Linked DNA regions of Desulfopila inferna. Each later gene encodes a partner of the first gene's protein in a complex. Links are inferred from orthologs where the notes say so. Each region holds a gene or a part of one and is shown on either strand. Other genes may lie near its edges. The genes, in order: dnaX and holB.

The links.
Region 2: dnaX (region 1) and holB share a complex: the UniProt entries of both Bacillus subtilis proteins name them as parts of the DNA clamp loading complex. The link is inferred for Desulfopila inferna from one-to-one orthologs.

The regions. Positions count from the first base shown.
Region 1 is NZ_JAFFQE010000007.1:245,418-255,701, forward strand. What follows is about bases 295-3,255. They hold dnaX (DNA polymerase III subunit gamma/tau), read right to left. Parts: upstream 2,702-3,255; coding sequence 887-2,701; downstream 295-886. Other genes in these bases: recR (recombination mediator RecR), read right to left, coding at 295-539; JWG88_RS17190 (YbaB/EbfC family nucleoid-associated protein), read right to left, coding at 546-863; tadA (tRNA adenosine(34) deaminase TadA), read right to left, coding at 3,108-3,255. In the rest of the region: more of recR, read right to left, coding at 1-294; more of tadA, read right to left, coding at 3,256-3,578; JWG88_RS17215 (sigma-54-dependent transcriptional regulator), read left to right, coding at 3,711-5,111; JWG88_RS17220 (IclR family transcriptional regulator), read left to right, coding at 5,560-6,366; panB (3-methyl-2-oxobutanoate hydroxymethyltransferase), read left to right, coding at 6,387-7,238; JWG88_RS17230 (hypothetical protein), read left to right, coding at 7,335-8,285; JWG88_RS17235 (Glu/Leu/Phe/Val family dehydrogenase), read left to right, coding at 8,351-9,589; JWG88_RS17240 (M24 family metallopeptidase), read left to right, coding at 9,638-10,284. UniProt on the Bacillus subtilis protein: Part of the beta sliding clamp loading complex, which hydrolyzes ATP to load the beta clamp onto primed DNA to form the DNA replication pre-initiation complex.
Region 2 is NZ_JAFFQE010000004.1:333,776-344,066, forward strand. What follows is about bases 7,185-10,152. They hold holB (DNA polymerase III subunit delta'), read left to right. Parts: upstream 7,185-8,177; coding sequence 8,178-9,128; downstream 9,129-10,152. Other genes in these bases: JWG88_RS12435 (3'-5' exoribonuclease YhaM family protein), read left to right, coding at 7,185-8,165; JWG88_RS12445 (PSP1 domain-containing protein), read left to right, coding at 9,316-10,152. Outside these bases: JWG88_RS12390 (hypothetical protein), read left to right, coding at 1-423; JWG88_RS12395 (protein-L-isoaspartate(D-aspartate) O-methyltransferase), read left to right, coding at 453-1,067; JWG88_RS12400 (YqaA family protein), read left to right, coding at 1,051-1,665; peroxide stress protein YaaA, read right to left, coding at 1,662-2,432; JWG88_RS12410 (PFL family protein), read right to left, coding at 2,612-3,991; JWG88_RS12415 (glycine cleavage system transcriptional repressor), read right to left, coding at 4,053-4,598; JWG88_RS12420 (hypothetical protein), read right to left, coding at 4,769-4,984; JWG88_RS12425 (HEAT repeat domain-containing protein), read right to left, coding at 5,114-5,503; JWG88_RS12430 (LysE family translocator), read right to left, coding at 5,515-6,144; more of JWG88_RS12435, read left to right, coding at 7,143-7,184; more of JWG88_RS12445, read left to right, coding at 10,153-10,206. UniProt on the Bacillus subtilis protein: DNA polymerase III is a complex, multichain enzyme responsible for most of the replicative synthesis in bacteria.

The DNA.
Region 1 (10,284 bases):
TCCATACCCATGGGGATGCCATAAGCCAGACGGGTGACCTTGACATCAAGATCGTGCAGCTTGTCGATCAGATAGGAAGCGGTTGCTTCTCCTGGAACGGTTGAGCTTGTGGCGATGAGCACCTCCTTGACCACCCCGTTTCGGGAGCGGGCGATCAGCTCCCGTGTTTTTATCTCGTCGGGTCCGATGCCGTCTATGGGCGAGAGAACGCCGTGCAGGATATGATAGTGTCCGCGAAAAATCCCGGTTTTCTCAATGGCCATGAGATCACCCGCCTGTTCCACCACACAGACAAGTTCCGCGGTTCTGCGCGCATCTCCGCAGATGACGCAAGGGTCATTTTCGGAAAAGGCGAAACAGCTGGAACACAGCTGGATCGAGCCGTGCAGGGCGGCAAGGGCGGAAGACAGCTCGCCGGCCTCTGCCGGTGAACGCCTGAGAACATGCATAGCCAGCCTGGTTGCTGTTTTTTTGCCGATGCCGGGGAGTGTGGAAAATCCCTGGATGAGCCTATCGAGGGCCGGGGGAACGATTTGCATAATATCCTAAAACATATTGGAGAGACCGGGAAGGTTGAGGCCGCCGGTGAGCTGCTTCATCTCTTCCTTGCCGAGCTCTTTGGCCTTGCGCAAACCATCGTTGGTGGCGGCGACAATAAGATCCTGGAGCATCTCTTTTTCTTCGGCAGAGAGAATGGCGTCCTCAATGGTCATGGAAAGAACCTCGCCCTTGCCATTGACGATCACATTGACCATGCCGCCGCCGGCGCTGCCGGTGATGGTTTTAGAGGCGAGCTGTTCCTGAATCTCCGCCATTTTGGCCTGCATCTGCTGAGCCTGCTGCATAATGCTTTGTAAGTCCATAATATTTTCACTCACATTTGTTGTTATCTGCTTCGTGGGCCTATTCGAATATCCCCTATCTGGCCGTTGAAAATCTCTACCGCCATCTGCACCAGCGGGTCATGGGTAAGCTGCTGTCGTTTTCTGTGCGGACTCTCCGAATCATCGTCATCCTTGCCGTTGCTCAAGTCCGGGAGTATAAACCGTACAGTGAGGTCTTTTTGGAAAAAATCAAGGACGAATTCGGTAAGCAGCTTACGGTTATTCTTATTTCTGAGTAATGTGCAGATGGCCGGATCGTTGTAGTGCAGGTGCAGTTCGCCTTCTACTTCTTTGGCGGAAGCGGCGCGCTGGAGGTCCTGGGCCATCCACACCTTGCGCTCCTTGACATAAGCGGTGAATTCCATCCAGTCCTTGCGGACATCACGGATGTGCGGGTGTGGTTCCGGTACTGCGGGAGTCTCTTCGGTTTGCACTGGTTGTTCCTGCGGCGGCAGCGCTTTGGGCGGCTCGGTGTCAGGAGTCCTTACGGATGATTCTTGTGGTGGGGCAGAACAATCCGGTTCTTCGGGGAGCGGCGGCTCCTCATCCGATAGCGGAGGCACTTCATGCCACGGCGGCTGAAGTTCAGGCTGTGCTGGAGTTAACGGCGTATCCCGTTCGGGTTCAGTTTTTTTTTTGCCGGGATCCGTGCTGTCGGCAACCTCACGCTCTGCCGGAAGTGTGGCCATGAGGTTCTCGATCTTGCTCAAAAGTGCGGTAACGGGGATGACATTGCCGGCTTCGATAATTTTAAGAAAAGCTGTTTCCAGGGCAAGCCGGGGCTGGGTGGTGAAGCGCAGCTCCTCTGTTGCCTTCATGAGCAGGTCAAGTTTGAAATGGATGGTTTCGAAGGAATACTCGGCTGCGATTTTGCCGAAGTCGGTGATTTCAGCTTCCGGCAGGTCTATAAGTTCTCCGCAGTTCCCCAGCTTGACCAGAAGCACAGTCCTGAAACATTCGAGCAGGTCCGAAGTGAATCGTTTTATGTCGATGCCGTAGTCGAAGGCGCCTTCCAGTGCTTTCAGCGCGGTTACCCGGTCTTCGGCGAGAAGAGCCCTGGTGATGGTCATCAGGGTATTCCTGTCGATCAGACCGAGTACCTCAATGACATCTTCATGGCTGATGGTATTATCGCCGAAGGAGAACATCTGGTCCAGCAGGCTCAGGCCGTCTCTGACCGATCCCTCGGCTTCCCGGACGATGAGGGCCAGCGCGGCCGGGTCCAGGGATACCTTTTCCGAATTTGCGATTTTTTGAAAATGAGTCGTCAGGTCAGTTGTGCTGACTCTCTTGAGTTCGTAGCGCTGGCACCTGGAAAGGATGGTAATGGGGATTTTGTGCAGTTCGGTGGTGGCGAACATGAAATAGACATGCGCCGGCGGCTCTTCCAGTGTCTTTAGAAGTGCGTTAAAGGCCTCCGTAGTGAGCATGTGCACTTCATCAATGATGATAATTTTGTATGGCGATGAAGTCGGCAGAAAGCGTATCTTTTCCTTGAGCTCGCGGATTTCCTGAATGCCCCTGTTGGAGGCACCGTCTATTTCGTGTAGATCAAGGGAATGACCGCCTGTGATCTCGGCGCATGACCGGCATTGATTGCACGGTCGGGTTTCCGTGGTACTCTCGCAGTTTATAGCCTTGGCCATAATACGGGCAAGTGTCGTCTTGCCGACGCCCCTGACTCCTGAGAAAAGAATGGCGTGAGCGACGCGTTGTCGCAACAGGCTGTTCTGCAGGGTCTTGACCACCGGAATCTGGCCTACGACGTCGGTGAAGGACTGGGGGCGGTATTTTCGAGCGAGAACCAGGTAAGACATGAGTCACCGTTTCAGGAATTGAGCGTTAGCGATTACCGGAAAATACACGATGAATTGACGGGAGGCAATAAAAAGTGATAGCCGGGCAACCCTGCAGCACACCAAGAGGTTCACTACCGTTGCTTCCTTCCGGACCTGGCGGAGTTCGTGATTCTTCGTTGCACAGGACCCGGCTATCACACCAAATCTTGGCTGGCGTCTGCCCATTCCTGGACAAACACTTTCTGGCGGAGAGGGTGAGATTCGAACTCACGGTACTCTCGTACACACGCGTTCCAGGCGTGCACCTTAAGCCACTCGGTCACCTCTCCGTTTCTCTGTATCAATCAATATAAAATTGTGAGCCTGTATGTAAACCGTGTAATCAAATTATTCAATGAAAAAGTAGTCCATCGGCAAAAATTGTTCACGGACATTTTTTGCGGCGGCCAGCGAAAAAATCTTTCAATAACAAGGCGCATCTCTCTTCCAGAACTCCTCTGCTGATTTTCAGGGTATGGTTGAAGCGGCCGTCGCTGCCCATGGTATAACGTGATGTCAACGCCCCGGTTTTAGGGTCCGCAGCGCCGAAAACAACACGGCGGACGCGGGCGTGAAGAATTGCCCCGGCGCACATGGGGCAGGGTTCCAGGGTGACGTAGAGGGTAGTGTCCGGCAAACGATAGTTGCCAATTCTTGCCGCAGCCTGGCGCAATACGCGAATTTCGGCATGGGCGGTAGGATCATTCGTCGATATCGGCATGTTGCCTGCTTCGGCCAGAAGTAGATCGTCTCTGATAAGCACCGCGCCGACGGGAACCTCGCCGCCTTCTCTGGAAAGTACTGCCTGGTGCAGGGCTAATTCCATCCAGTACTCATCTTTCGTGATATTGTCCATATTATATTCATCAATCGAAAAAAATTGTAGAAAGTTGTGTTACCATTATTTGCATTTATGGCCGTTCTTGCTTATAAGATAAAGAGGCCAATTACAAATTGGAAACATAAATTACCCTGTTGTAATAAAACAATGTATACAATATTGATGTACGAACCGCAAAATGTTGCTCCGATTGATCCAGCTTTATTTGGGCAGTCCGACCTCATCTTTAAATCGGAAGCGAAGGATTTTCAAGTAGAGCTTGACCGGCGCCAGTTCGACCTGATCTTTCTGGAGATCAATTCTCAAAATGGCCACAATATGGAACTCCTCGAATATGCACACCGGAAGAGTCCTTATACTCCTATTATCATCACCAGCAAATCGGAAAGAGCTGACGTTGTCGTACAGGCGATGAATCGGGGAGCTTCCGATTTTTTAGTTCATCCGTTAACGGAAACACGCCTTGCCGTGGCCATGCGGAAGGCCATAGAGAGCAAGGAACAGAAATTTGAAATCGATTATCATCGAAGAAGACAGGATGTGGTTTATGATTTTGGCGATGTTATCGCCTTCAGCAACAGCATGCGGGAAGTTCTGGTAAGCCTGCAGAAATTCGCCCAGACGGACTCCACCATCCTGATAACCGGGGAAACCGGAACCGGCAAGAGTTTCCTCTCCGGCACAGTACACTTTAATTCTCCGCGAAAGAAAAAACCGTTTGTGAAAATCAACTGTGCCAATATTCCGGAGGCGCTGCTCGAGTCAGAACTCTTCGGTCATGAAAAAGGTGCTTTTACCGGTGCCGACAAGCAGCGTGTCGGGCGGTTCGAACAAGCCTGCGGCGGCACCATTTTTCTCGATGAGATAGGGGAGATGAGCATCGCCCTGCAAACTAAACTGCTGAGGGTTCTGGAGGAAAAGGCCTTTGAGCGGGTTGGCGGGAACAAAACGATCAATGTCGATGTACGCGTTATTGCGGCCACCAACAAGAACCTGATCAGCCAGATAGAAAAGGGCCTCTTTCGCGAAGACCTTTATTACCGGATCAATGTCCTGCCGGTCAGACTGCCGCCTTTGCGGGAAAGGGATCTCTGCATTATTCCCCTGGCCAACATCCTTCTGAAGAAATGCTGCCAGTCGACCCGGAAAGAAATCATGGGTTTCCACAGCGATGCGCTGGCCAGAATCCAATCCTATGGCTGGCCGGGCAATATACGGCAGCTGGCCAATACCATAGAGCGTGCCGTCATTCTGACAGATGGCAGACAGATCACCGCCCACAATCTTCTGCTGCCCGGCAACGGCGCCCCAACTCCGCAAAAATCGGTAACGGACGAAGAAAAAGAGTTCAGCGGTACTTCGGAATTACAATCTGAAGCTGGTATCTCACTGGCCGGCCAGGAAAAAGAATTGATCCTGCGTGTTCTGGAGGAGTCGCTTTGGGTGCAGAAAAATGCTGCCGGCAGACTCGGAATCAGTCCAAGAGCCCTCAATTACAAGATTCGCAAGCTTGGCATCAGGCATCCCCATTGGCGTAGGAACAAATAGCGACTCTGAAGAAAGCTTGAACTGCGGCGTTGTAGATCTGGAACGGCGACTTGCCGTACCACATGCAAATCGTCGTTACTGATACGTTGCGAAACGAAATAATGTATACCGTTTCCATCTATAAATAGCCCGGAGTCAATGCTTTTCTATAACTTCGCTTACTGACTTCAGTCCATCCAGTCAAGATCCTGCTGCGGCAAGCAAGATCGCAGATTGCTTGCACCCTTTTCCATTCCCGCCTGCGACAATCATCGCTGTTTTTTAATCCAAGTAATTAAATTTCCGTTTAATCAGGTACTAAAAAATTGCTTGACAAGCATTAGGGGATCACGTATCTTTTCTTGCATGTCACAAATAAAGAGACGATGTCACAAATAGTGTGACAAGTGCGATCAACTCCGACAATAGAAGTGCTGGTGTCGGAACCATTGTTGCAGCGGGAGGTGTGATGACGGCAAAAAATGAAAAATATTATTTTGTTTCTTCTTTGGCAAAAGGTCTGCGTATTCTCGAGCTTCTTGCCGAAGAGGGTGAGTTGTCCGCATCTCAGGTAGCCGCACATCTTGAGACCAACAGGGCGGCGGGCCACCGATTTATCAGTACCCTGCGCGATCTGGGCTATGTCGAAAAAACTCCGGAAGGGAAATTCTGTCTAACTTTCAAGCCCCTCGAACTCGGGATGAAGACGCTCGACCGGTTTGAGATCCGCCATTTTGCCCATCCATATATGCAGGAGATTGCTCTTGCCTTTAAAGAAACAGTCAATCTCGGTCACTGGGACAGGGGAGCCATCGTTCATCTGGATAAAATAGACAGCACGGAGATCCTGCGCATGGATCTGGGACTTGGCGCACAGGCACCCGCTTATTGTACAGGTCTTGGCAAGGCCATCCTGGCTTTTCTGCCGGAGGTTGAGCTGGAAAATTATCTGCAGTCGGTGAAATTCACCTCATTTACACCCAATACAATCATTACAGCGCAGCAATTGAAAGACGAGATTAACAAGATTCGCCGACAGGGATATGCTGTTGACGATGAAGAACTCAGTCTGGGATTGAGATGTGTAGCCGCGCCGATATTGGATTATGCCGGGCGACCAACCTATGCGATGAGCGTTTCCGGGCCTACGCAGAGGATGTCCGTAGAAAAAATACAGAATATTCAGGAAAAGCTGCTTGCTGTCTGTCATAGGCTTGAACGGAAGACCGGGGCTCCCGAGAAAACAGAAGCTGAGCATCCTGCAGCAAGAATGTAATCCTATCAGGAGGAAAAAAGATGAGTAAGAAAAAATTATCACGTATTCAGTTGGATCAGATGAAAGCGGAACGGAAAACGGCAGTCTGGATCACCGCATATGATTACTGGACCGCTTCATTTGCCGAGGAAGCGGGCATGGACATGATCCTGGTCGGCGATTCTCTGGGGATGTGCATCTATGGGTACAGCGGCACGGTGCCGGTGACCATGGATCAGTGCATTTATCACTGTGAAGGAGTAAGGCGCGGAGCTCCCAACACCTTTATAATCGGAGACATGCCTTTTCTCTCCTATCAGGTAAGTGTTGAAGAAGCGGTACGCAATGCCGGACGTTTTCATAAAGAGGCCGCCGTCGATGCCATCAAACTCGAGGGTGGAAAACGGGTCTGCCCGCAGATAAAGGCTATTGCCGATGGCGGTATGCTGGTCATGGGCCATATCGGATTGACGCCGCAGAGCTCCGGACAGCAGGGTGGTTTTAAAGCGCAGGGCCGCAATGCCGATGCCGCCAAGGAACTCATCGAGGATGCTCAGGCCATTGAAGAGGCCGGTGCCTTTGCCTTACTCGTCGAAGCAGTTCCTCCCGAGGTTTGCGGCATCATCCGTGATACTCTGAAAATTCCGGTATACAGCATCGGTGCCGGTGTCGAAGCCGATGGGCAGCTGATGATCTGCAGTGATGTGCTTGGTATCTTTCAGGCCTTTACTCCGAAATTTGTCAAAAAATATGAAAATCTCGGCGCCAAGACCGTCGATGCCTTCAAGAATTATGTTGCCGATGCCAGGAACAAAGAATTTCCAGCCGATGAGCACACCTATAAGATGATCGATGGAGAGATGGAAAAACTGCAGAACCTCCTGAAGCAATAATCTTTTTTTCAGGGCTGCCGGCAGCTGTTTGGGCGGAGGAGCCGCCAATTATAAATCATTTTTATCTCGAGATAAGAGGTATAAGGAGAAAGTATTATGTCTGAGACGTTGAACTCCATCCGGAAGTTTATGGAAAAGGAAGGAATACCGGGACGTGACGGTTACGATCTGGCTACATCCGAAAAAGGTTTTGCCGATGGTGCCAAGTGGAGAATTGAAATAGCCGGTGTTGAGCGGGCCTCGACCATGGAGGCAATGATTTCCGAAGCGAAAAAACGCAATGTCGTCGTTCATCGGGCCATTGCCACTGTTGGTGGTTCGACCTATTGCGACATGGCGGAACTCAGGGATATAGCCCAGATGGCGCGTGACGAAAAGATCGAGGTAGTCATGACCGTGGGGCATCGTAAAGGCTGGGATACAGGCTCCAAAGAGATGTCTAATCGGGAGGGTGGCCTGCAGGGCTTCCGGCTGCGCGGCTCCGACAATATTTCGTATCACATTGCCGATATAATGCGTAATATTGAAGCAGGGTTCCGCGGCTTTCTGGTTTATGACGAGGGCGTGCTTTTTCTACTTAACAAGATGCGGGCCGAAGGTCTCATTCCTGCGGAAACCATCTTTAAATTCTCCGTCTTCGGCGGCTATTGCAGTGCAGCGGGAGCAAAAGTGATTGAAAACATGGGAGTCAACTCCATGAATCCCATTTCCGACGTATCACTGCCTATTCTCTCCAGCATCAGGAAGGCGGTGGATATACCTCTGGATGTCTATATCATCATTGTTGATGAATTCGGCGGTATGTACAGAATTTATGAAACTCCGGAAATTGCCCGTGTAGCCTCACCTGTCTATTTCAAGATAGAGCCGGGAACATCGGAGGCTGATATCTATAAGCCATGGGTAACCGAAGAGTTTCATGCCAACCTGATTCGGGAGAAGGTGAAAATGGCCTCTGTAATTCAGGAGATAATGGCCCGTCATGCACCGGATCTCAAGACCTCTCCCAAAGGTGCGGCAGATCTTATTTTACCTGCCAAGGTATGATCTCAATTTAGCCCTCAGCGCTGTTTTTAACACAGCGAAGTTTGACATTACAGGAGAACTGACTCATGGACAATGTATTTCAGGTAGCAATTCAGACGCTTAATCGCGCCGGAAAACTAGGCGGGATCAATCCGCGTGTGCTCGATATTCTTCAGGAGCCCAAGCGTATACAGCAGTTTCGTATTCCCCTCAAATTGGAAGACGGCAGTTTCCAGGTATTCCAGGCCTATCGCGTGCATTATTGCGACGCGCTCGGACCGTTCCGCAACGGTACCCGGATTCGTCCCGATCTGTCCCTGGACGAGATCAAGGCGCTGGGACTGTTTATGACGGTCAAGCATTGTGCTGCAGCAATTCCCGCCGGCGGAGCCAAGGGCGGCATCAAGGCTGATCCCTCAAAGCTCAGTTCACGGGATATGGAGCAGCTGGTTCGGGCCTTTATCAGAAATCTTCAGCCTAAGGGTCCCTGGGCCGATGTCCCCGGTGCCGATATCGGTACGGGCGAGCAGGCCATGGCCTGGATGCTGGATGAGTATGAGCAGATAACCGGTCAGCACTGTCCGGCGGCGCTCAACGATAAGCCGGCGATTCTCGGTGGCTCTCTGGGTGGTGAAGAGGCCACAGGACGCGGTGTTTTCATTACGCTGATGGCGGCGGCAAAGGATATGGGGCTGGATGTCAGCGGATCTACAGCGGTGGTACAGGGATTTGGTCAGGTTGGCTCGGCTCTTGCCGATCTGTTGATGCAAACCGGTTGCCGCATTGTCGCCGTCAGCGATGTCTACGGCGGCATTTATGCCGAGGGTGGTCTTGATATCGCCGGCCTGCGTGAGCATGTAGCCAAAACCGGAAAGGTTGAGGGTTTTCCTGGAGCTACACCGGTCTCCAACGAAGAGCTGTTCGCCCTGGATTGCGATATCCTGGTGCCGGCAGCAGTACAGAGCGTGATTCATCAGGGAAATGCAGCCGGCGTCAAAGCCAGGCTGATCGTGGAGGGTGCCAATGGCCCGGTGACCACCGAAGCCGATGCCATTCTTCATGACAAGGGTGTGATTATAGTACCCGATGTTGTTGCCAACAGCGGTGGAGCTACTGTCTGCCATTTTGAGAGAACCCAAGGGCTTACCGATCAGTATTGGGATTTGGAGAAGGTCAATAAACAGCTGGAAAACCGTATCCTCGAGGCGTATCGATGTGCGGCGCAGCGGGCTGCAGAGGCAGGAGGCGTTTCCCTGAGGGATGGCGCCTGGATTCATGCCCTGAAGATGCTGGAAAAAGCGATGAAGCTGCGTGGATGGGTTTAAGGTAACATTCAGGTGAAACAGGCTATTCAAATTCAAGGAGATACGGCATTGACACTTTTTAAAGAAGGCGAATATCTGCAAAGGATTGAAAAGACTAAAATAAGCATGTCAAAGGCTGGTGTGGAGGTTCTGGTGGTTTCCGATCCCGCCAATATGAACTATCTCACCGGTTACGACGGCTGGTCTTTCTATGTTCCCCAATGCGTGGTGCTGGCCGTTGACGAGGAGCGGCCTTTGTGGATCGGTCGCGGCATGGACGCGGCCGGAGCCAGGCACACAACCTTTCTGGATGAGGAAAATATTATCGGATATCCGGATCGATATGTTCAGTCGCTCGAGCGTCACCCTCTCAATTTTGTCGGAGACAGAATTCGAGAGCGCGGCTGGGGCAGCAGGACAATCGGGGTTGAGATGGATGCCTATTACTTTACCGCCCGTTCCTATGCGGAATTGCAAAAAAGTCTGGGTGATGCCCGTTTCGTCAATGGTGATCTGCTGGTTAACTGGATTCGTCTGATAAAATCCGATGCTGAAATAGGTTTCATGCGCGAGGCTGGTGTTATTGCCGGCAAGGTCATGTCTACAGCGATTGACCGTCTTCAACCCGGTGTGCGTGAATGCGATGCCGTTGCCGCGGTCTATCAGGCGCAGATGTCAGGAACCGCGGAGTTCGGTGGGGATTATCCGGCGATCGT
Region 2 (10,291 bases), on another replicon or contig:
GATTTCATGAAAACTCGTCTGGAGTACGATATGCCTTTTGTCCCGCGATTCGCAATTATCCTCACCCTTGGACTTTTGCTGTTCACCACTGGATGCTACAACAAGCCCGTGCGTCACCTGGCTTCCGATGCCGTTCTTATCGAGGCCGGCAGTTCAACCCGTAATGACGTTCTCACCTACCTCGGTGAACCTGATATTCAGCGGCGGTTGCCGAGCGGCGAAGAAGAGTGGATCTATATTGAGGAAATGACCTCTGATCTTCAGAGAGTCCCACTGGCCGGTGGTTATTTCAAAGGCAAGGGCCAAGAGAGGATATTAATTGTTCTGAGCAATGATATCGTGCAATCCTGTGAATTCAGGGAATTCGGGACAGATGAATTTGATTGGTCCGATACCTATTCCCCGCAAGAGAAAACCGAGTGATTGACTGTTATGGTACCATCCGCCAGCGTATGGTGCAGGAACAGCTGGTCTCCCGAGGTATTACCGATGCACCGACCCTGCAGGCCATGAGTGAGGTGCCGCGGCATCTGTTTGTTGAAGATGCCATGCGTGCGCGGGCATACGGTGACTATCCCCTGCCTATCTCTGCAGGACAGACCATCTCCCAGCCTTATATCGTGGCCCTGATGACGCAGATGCTGGGTCTTTCCGGTACGGAAAAAGTGCTTGAAGTCGGAACGGGATCGGGATACCAGGCTGCTGTTTTGTCACGAATGTGCGCACGCGTCTATACTGTTGAGAGGATTAATCAGCTTCTCGCCTCCTCCCGCAAGGTCTTCGATATTCTGCGCTATTACAATATTATCGCCAAGCTGGATGACGGCACCATGGGATGGCCGGAGAACGGACCCTACGATGCCATTATCATAACAGCCGGAGGCCCTGAGATTCCATCACCTTTAGTCGACCAGCTGGCGGACTCCGGCAGGATGGTGATCCCCGTGGGCAACCAAGAGGTCCAGGAACTTCAGCTTCTTACCAAAAATGAAGACGGAATCAAGATAGAACGGCGGGACAAGGTTCGTTTTGTTGATTTGATAGGAAAATATGGCTGGTCGGATTGAGATGAGAAGCAGAGGGGTTTTAAGACGGTTGTATGATGTCTGTATGGAGTGGCTGGAGGGGCCCTACGGCGTCTATGTGCTGTTTGCCATTGCCTTTGTCGAATCCTCCTTTTTCCCTCTGCCGCCTGACGTCTTTCTGATAGCGCTCTGCATAGCACTGCCAAAGAAATCTCTCAAATATGCGGCAATCTGTGCGGTCGGTTCAGTTTTGGGCGGCGCCTTCGGCTATGGTCTTGGCATGTGGGCCATGGAGGGTGTCGGTCGGCCGATCATTGACTGGTATGGCCTTGCCAATAAATATGATGAGGTGCAGTTTCTCTATAAAGAGTATGATGTCCTGGCAATTTTCGCTGCCGGCTTTACCCCATTGCCCTATAAGCTTTTCACCATCACCGCCGGAGCGTTCGAGCTGGACTTTCTCAGGTTTATGCTGGTTTCACTGCTGGCCCGGTCCGCCAGATTTTTCCTGGTTGCCATTTTTATCTATTATCTTGGTGCACCGGTAAAAGTGTATATAGACCGCTACTTCAATATTCTCTCGGTTGTTTTCCTGGTGCTGCTGATTGGAGGATTTGCGGCGATTAAATATCTCCTCTAGCCTGTACTTCTATCGACAAAGACCAATTCACCGGCAGTGGAAAGCTCTTCTGCGAATCTATAGTCCCGATAGTGGAATTGTTTCAGTTCGGCGCTGCTCTGCAACCTGTTCCTGATTATGTAGTTCGCCATAGCGCCGCGGGCCTTTTTGGCATGGATGGCAATGGTTTTCAGGGTGCCTTTTCTCTGCTGTTTAAAAGAAACATGAATGATGGAGGCAGGCAGTTCTGCAGGTGTGACCGCCTTGAAATATTCATTTGAAGCGAGATTGACAATTTCAGTAATCTTTGTCCCGGCAAGATGGCGTTTCAGTAACATGTTGATATCATCACGCCAGTAGTCATAGAGACTTCTTTTTTCCTCCGGACGAAATTTGCCGCCCATCTCCAGTCTGTAGGGTTGAATGAGGTCGAGCGGCCTGAGGATGCCGTAGAGAGCCGAGAAAATGCGGAGATGTTGTTGAGCAAATTGAAAGTCGTCATCGCTGTAGCCATCGGCATCGATTTCAGAGAACACATCGCCGCGAAAGGCGAGCAGGGCGGGGCTGCCGCTCTCCATCCCGGCCGCAATCTTGAATTGCGAGTAACGCTCACGGGTCTTTTTCGCCAGCTGTTCGCTAATCTTCATCACCTTGCCGATTTCCGCGGCATCGAGTCGTTTCAGCTGCGCCGCCAGAGCATCTGTCCTGTCGAGCATTTCCGGCTGGGTTGCCAGGGCATGGTGATATCCCGATTCCTGGGTTTTGGAGGGTGAGAGAAGCAGCAGCATGAGGTTTCCCTGGTCTTGGCTGTATTGATGATGTACTCGTAATCAGCTGGATACAATCTTTATCGCAGAGTCCATCTTGATAACTTCGATGACTTTTTGCGGGAGCGGCTTCGGCCTTCAGGATTTTTATTCGGGCGGCCAGCAGCTTCAGCATTGAGGTCGGGCTTTTTACGACGTTATCAGTTTTTGAAGCTGTGAATCGGTGCCGGGATTCTGCCGCCCCAAGCCACGAACCGGCTCGACTTGCCGACATTGCGCACTTCCATAATGGGACTGGCGCCGAACAATCCGCCGAAACTGACGTGTTCCCCGGCTTCCTTGCCGGGCACCGGAATGAGGCGTGCCGCCGTGGTTTTGTTGTTAACCATGCCGATTGCCATCTCATCGGCAATTATTGCAGAAATGGTATCGGCATCGACGGATCCGGGAATGGCGATCATGTCCAATCCCACGGAGCAGACGCAGGTCATGGCTTCCAGTTTTTCCAGACAGAGTTCGCCTCGCCCGACCGCTTCGGCCAGTACTGCATCTTCCATCACGGGAATAAAGGCGCCGCTAAGCCCCCCCACGGATTTGCTGGCGAAGATACCACCTTTTTTTACAGCGTCGTTGAGCATGGCGACGATGGCAGTGGAGCCCGGAGCACCAATGGCATCGACCCCGAGAATATGGAGGATTTCACCGACGCTGTCGCCGACTGTTGGAGTAGGGGCCAGCGAGAGATCGACGACGCCGAACTCGATCCCCAGCTCTCTGGAGACCTGTCTGCCGACGAGTTCTCCGCAGCGGGTCACCCTGAAGGTCGTCTGTTTGATTTCTTCGGCAATGTCGTCGAGAAGCAGATTTGTCGCGCCCTTGTTGGCAATGAGCCGCTCCAGAGAACGGGCGATAACGCCGGGGCCGCTGACTCCGACGTTAAGAACGGCGTCGGCTTCACCAGTTCCATGAATAGCTCCGGCCATGAAGGGATTGTCTCCCGGCTGATTGCAGAACACTACAAATTTTGCCGCCCCAAAACCGTCTGCGTCACGGGTTCCCTCGGCCAGATCCTTGACGGTCTGTCCAACCATGGCCAGGGCATCCATGTTGATCCCCTTGCGGCTGCTGGCGATATTGATGGAGGCGCATACCTTGTCTGTGATCGCCAGTGCTTCCGGAATAGAGAGGATGTACTCTCTGTCGGATTCGGTGAGGCCCTTTTCCACCTGGGCTGAAAATCCGCCGAGAATATCAACACCCGCCGCTCCCGCCGCCCTCTCCAGAGATAATGCCAGCTCGATAAAACCGCCACGGTTGAAACCGGCGCCGACCAGGGCTATGGGAGTGACGGAGATGCGCTTGTTGACCACCGGAATGCCCAATTTCCTGCCGATCCTGTCGCAAGTGGGTACAAAATCCTGGGCCAGCAACCTGATTTTCTTTTCAATATTCGCACAGGTCGTGGTGACGTCACCGCTTCGGCAGTCGAGGAGGTTGATGCCCATGGTGACCGTACGCACATCGAGGTTTTCCTTCTGTATCATTTCAACTGTTGCAAGGATCTGATCCGAACGTAACATCTACATCCTCCTGATAAGTGAGACCGGTAAAGCTGTAAAAAGTATCGTGCTGGTAAGTGTCTTAGACCAAGGTCACTTCATGGGTCACCCTGAATATATCGTAGTGCTGCATCATGACATGCAGCCCGGCTTCCTCGGCGTAACGGTCTAGCTCCTCCCGCATATCCTTGATGGATTCGATCTCACTGAGGTCAAGCTGCAGGACCATGGTGTATTTGCCGTCTGTGAGGGTCGTCGATAAATCGAGGATGTTGATGTTTCGTGCATAGCAGAAGGAGCTGATGCCGAAGACCAAACCGCTTTGATTTTTCCCTTGAGCCGTGACGATGTATGTTTTTGGAGGCAAAGAGGTCTGGCAGACTTCAATAGGTGAAGTCATCAGTTTGACGATGACGTCAAACTTGTTCTCCGCTTTGATATGGGAGAGTTTGGCGATGACATCCTCCGGGGTAACGGCCTCGTCAAAAGTGGCGATCAGGATCATGGTCAGATAGCCGCAGAGAATAGACTGTTCGAGATTGGCCAGATCGCCGTTGAGCTCAAATATCGCTCCGGTAACGTCGGCTATTATTCCGGGTCTGTCTTTAGACATAACAGATACAATCATCTGTCTCTCCATACTGTGCTTCTCCTTTATCTTTGCGGTGTTGAAGAGTTGAAGGTAAAAAGAACGGCATTATAATCACGCTCTGTGATACTTGTAAACAACAATAGCGATCATTGGCGGGGAAATTAGCTGGTAGGCGGTGGGATGAGGGATGAAGACTTTCTTGCCGATCAGCGGGCAAAAGGGAACTGTCGCTTTGCCACGGTCGCCTGCGCTTTCCTTCCATCCAGCATTTTTCTAAGAATATTCAGCTCGGCTTGTGCATGTCTGAGTTCTTCCTTGATTTTTTCCTTATCCTCATAGTCCGCATTCTTCAGCTGTTCTTCAAGCTTATACACTTTGCTTTGGCTTTTGTATACTTCCTGGGCGATGGCTCGTATGGACATGGTACCTCTTTTAGTACCTTGCAGCTTGTTTTCTTGTTTTTTTTGCAGAAAACAAGCTGTCTAAAGGTTCTTGCCAGCTCAGCTGGGTTAAAATATTTTCCTAGAAACCTGTCTGCCGGTGCAGCCTGATCAGTATTCGGCCAGAGCCAGTTCCACCATTTCCCTTACCTGGGAATTATCATCGTTTTTCATTTTCATTATAAGCTCTTTGGCCTCTGCGGTCCCGATTATTCCCAGGATTCCAACGGCTTCTCCTCTGATCAGCGGCGAAGTACTGTCGAGGGCGTGGCAAAGAGAAGGAATTGCCCGGGCGATCAATTCTCTGCCGGTGGCTTGAAGATCTTCAAAGACGATGGTGAGTCCCAGACGAACGTTGAATCTTTCATCCTGCAGCAACTCTCCTGTCCAGGATAAATAGCGGGGCTCTCTTCTAAACATGGCCGCGATATTGTCTGCATGGCCCATTTCGAGAAAATCGCCGATCACCTTCTTGAGCTCGGTGTCGCTGACGTCATTCATAGCGGGGATCCTTATGAGCTGAGGCCGAGACCGATACCCGAACCGATAAACAGTGAGGCGAAGATACGGCTCATTATTATTTGCGTCCTGCTATTCCGCCTTCCGGCCCCGCTTCCGGCACTTAACCGCGCATAGACGGAGAGGCAGATAAAAGAATAGGTCATGAAGGTCACCACCAGGATGGCGAACTGAGGCACAAGGGCAAAGTTATGATCGATAAATTGCGGAAAAAGTGCTGTGGTGAAAGCTATGGCCTTGGGATTACTGAGAGCGACCATCAGTCCCTGGCTGTACATCTTTATGCCGCTTGCTCTTTTTGCAGCAGAGCTCTTCCACCCATATGCCACGGGGGTCGCGAAACCCCGTTTCCATAGTCTGATTCCGAGATAGATGAGGTAGAGTGCGCCCGCTCCTTTGATAATGGTAAAGGCCGTGGCTGAGTAGAGAACCAGGGCACCGACCCCCAGAACCGAGAGCAGCGACATTATGAAGAGGCCGCTTATGTTGCCGAGAATGGTATAGATTGTGCGTTGGCGGCCACAACTGATACTGTGGGTGGCGACCAGCAGAACGGCAGGGCCCGGAGTTATGGTAGCCACCAGCGCAATTGATGAAAAAAGGAGCCAGCTTTCCAGGTCCATCGGCAACTCTCTTTAAAAAAATTATTCAGAACTTGATGGACTCGCAAGAACAGTCAATTCCGGGAACCTTCAATGACTTTTACGAGATCAATATACCTTCCCTATAGCTTACTAATACACCACCTCAGAGGAAAAATCATCCAACTCCTCGGGAAATTTTCAGCGGTCCTCTCATTTGATGAATTTAGCCTTAGAAATGTCCGTTAATCGGATGAGCTGAACTCTCCTACTCGATCCTTTCCCTGATAATTTTGCAGATCGGTTGATTGTTCCATGGAGACTGTTATTTTTGATGCCGGGCAGGTGTCAACAGTTAACCGAATACATTTTCTGTTACGAAAAGGTATGTGAGTGGGGAAGTCTGTTTCAGGAAGAAAGAAGCGGTTAAACGGGCTTGTTCCATATTTTTTTGGCGCAGTAAAGCCAGCGATGCTTGAATAGTGTCAGGCATAAAATTGTAAGTTGACTAAATGTCAATAACATAACTCATTCAGGTTTCGATATATGAAAAAATAAAATGGAATAACTTATTGATAGACATTAATGTCAACAAAACATCGTGGACATTGTACTGAAAAAAATATTCCAGCAAAATAGCCAGCCGCGGCAAAGATAAATATGGAAATAGAAGTTATAGATTGTTAGATGTGTCAATTGCGAGATGATTTCTGACAATATACCAGAGTGTCGAAGCATTCATAAATAAGTCTAGAACGAAAGGACCCATACTTGACAATAGTGCAGCGACGTATCAGTATTGTTGGGGATATAGCCCTCTTCGTTTCTCTGGAAGGGGAATCTGTTGAAAAAAAAGGGCATTTTTGGTAGCTGCAGAGTATATTACAGGACTTTGACTCCGGCTGGATTGAATCGCGAATGGAGCCGGGCTTCTTGAGCAGGATATAAGTGCCCGGGTTTTGACGGCCTACATTTCTTTTCAAGGTGCCCGAACCGGCGAAGGGAGTAGTATCGACAAAGAGCACTTATGGAAATATTCAATGAGGAAAATTAAATATATAGATAGTCTGCAGGAAGGGGAGAGAATCGAAGACATATTTCTGGTAAAATCCTCGAGGCTGGCGGAGACCCGGGCGGGTAAGGCCTATCTCCTTCTTGACTTGACGGATAAGAGCGGAGAAATTGGCGGTCCGGTCTGGGACAATGCTGAAGAGATTGCTGAAATCTGCCGGACAGGCTGCTTCATTCGCCTCAAGGGACAGGTACAGTCCTATCGCGATAAACTGCAGCTTCGCATTGAAGATGTTGCTGCCGTCGCCAAAGAGGATATCTCGCTGACGGATTTTGTTCCGGCCACCAACCTGGATCTGGAGGAGATGTCCCGGCAAATCCAGAAAACTGTAGCCTCTGTTGACAATAGCTGGGTGCGGAAACTGCTTAACAGGTTTTTTAAAAAAGGCGATATCTGGGAGAAATTTCAGACGGCGCCGGCAGCTAAAGGCATCCATCATGCCTATGCCGGCGGATTGATGGAACACTGTCTGTCCATGGCCAAGGTAGCCGACATGCTGGCGGCTCATTATCCCGGAGTAGACAGATCAATTTTACTGGCCGGCGTGCTGCTTCATGATATCGGTAAAATCATGGAACTGAAGGAGCAGGTGGGGCTGGTGGACTATACTTCCCCCGGAAGGCTGAAGGGTCATCTGGTGATGGGCAGCGAAATGGTGGCACAGGAAGCAGCCAAAATCAACGATTTTCCCGAAGAGTTGCTCCTCCAGATTCAACATCTTATCCTCAGTCACCACGGTAGGCTGGAGTTCGGCTCGCCGGCCGTTCCCATGACTCCGGAGGCCTTTGTGTTAAGTTTTATCGACGATCTTGATTCTAAAATGAACCTCATCGAGCAACTGCGTCGAAAGCGGAAGGACAAGGGAGTGCAGTGGACCGAATATCAGAGATCGCTGGAAAGGTTTCTCTTCCTTGGTCCGCTTGATGAGCAGGAAGCCGGGCAGGAGAAGAACGATGCCGTACAACAGCACATTCAAAAAACGCTTTTTTAGGGCGGAATTATTGTGAACTCCCCGTTTACAGAGCTTCTTGGACAGCAGAGGGCCAAATCGCTACTTGGCAGGTCGCTCTCTTCCGGCAGAATCGGCCATGCCTACCTTTTCAGGGGGCCGGACGGTGTGGGCAAGAAACTTTTTGCCGAGGCCATGGCCAAAGCACTGAATTGCCGGACATCGGGCCCTGCAGAATCTTGTGGTCACTGCCTTTCCTGCAGGAAATTTCTTTCAGGAAATCATCCTGATTACACTGTTGAATCCCCTGAAAAGGGATCCATAAAGATTGAGCGGGTGCGGCAGCTGTGCAAGTCGCTCTCCTACCCCCCCTACGAGTCGGAAAGACGCATTGTCGTCATCGAGGATATTCACACAATGCGGGCCGAGGCTGCCAATAATCTGCTCAAGACGCTGGAAGAGCCTCCGCCGGGCAATGTTCTGATTCTGACTGCGGAAGCTTCGAAGAATATATTGCCGACTATCAGCTCCCGATGTCAGATAATACCTTTTTTCCCGCTCAGCTCTGCAGAGACCATGTCCATTCTGCAGAATGGATCGCATCTGGATGAAGAACAGAGCTCTCTTCTGGCAAGGCTCTCCGAGGGCAGCCCCGGGCAGGCGCTTCTGCTCCACCACGCCAATGTGCTGGAGACCTGGAGGAAAGTTGAGGAGGTTTTGGATGATCCGAAGTTCAGGGAAGACCGGTACGGTGGCCTTATTTTAGATGTAGCCCGGCAGATGGCGGAATTGAAGGAAAATCTCTTGCCGCTGCTTGGTCTGTTGCGCATTCGGTTGCGGGATCTTCTGGTTTCCCGTCTGGATAAAGGTGAGAAAGGGGCCGGGCGAGCCGGGCCTATGACTCTATTCTCTAAATTGCAGGCGATAGACAGGGCGGAGCAGGAACTTGCCCGGAACTGCAATCGTTCATTGGTGTGCGAAATTCTACTATTTCGGTTACAATAATTCATTGACAATTTTGTGAACACTGAAAACATATGATGGCTGATGGAAGGTCATCGGGTCAGGCTTGTAACGTTTATGTCATTTCGGCTTTTTGACTGATGATATACTGAGCAGACGCAAGGTATTTCGGCGCCCTCGGTAGAGCTTTCCCCATCATTTTATAATATATTGAGAAAAGGTAGTATTGATGTCTGAAACAGAACACCGACCGGACCTCCTCCCCGATGATCTTGAGGAAGCGAAGGTTTATTACAGGATCCGCTTTCGCAGAAACTCTCAGGAGTTTACTGCGGAAGCAACTATTGCCGGATTATCGCGGGATGACCTGATCATGGTTAAAACCGACCATGGACTGGAACCGGCGCTGATCATCGGTACGGCCCCATCATGCAGTTGCTCTAAAGGAAAACGCGGCGCCAGTTACTGCATTGCAAGATACCTGACCGATGAAGAGATTGACAGATTCGCCAATCTTCCGGCGGCCGAAGATCATGCCTTCAAGGTTTGCTCCGCTCAGATAGCTAAGCATTCACTTGATATGAGCCTGGTCAAGGTGGAAAAGTTCTTTAACGGCAGCAAGATGATATTCTATTTTACTGCTGATAACAGGGTTGATTTCCGGGAACTGGTCAAGGACCTGGTGCAGGAATTCCGCACTCGGGTGGAAATGAGGCAGGTCGGCGTACGTCACGAGACGAAGATGATCGGTGGCCTGGGAACCTGTGGAAGGGAGCTCTGCTGTTCCTCGTTTATGAAGAAATTTGATTCTGTTTCCATAAAAATGGCAAAAGAGCAGGATCTTCCACTTAATCCTTCCAAAATATCAGGAGTCTGCAATAGATTGCTGTGCTGCCTTACCTATGAGTTTGCTACCTATCATGAGCAGCGAAAAAAAATGCCCAAGGTCGGCAGCAGAGTTAAGATGGACGGCGTGGATTATAAGGTAAAACGGCAGATCCCCCTGCAGCAACTTGTGGTCGTTGTCTCGCAGAGCGGAGAGGAGCTTGTTCTGGAAGAACAGAAGTGGCTTGCTTTGGAAAAGGTGAAGGGTGCTGGTTCGGCAAAGAAGAAAAAATAACCAGTGATTTAAGCTCCGGGAAATTTTGGTCCCCTGCCTTGCAGGCCTTGCCAAGAACCTGCAACGCGCGGGTGATCGGGCGTTT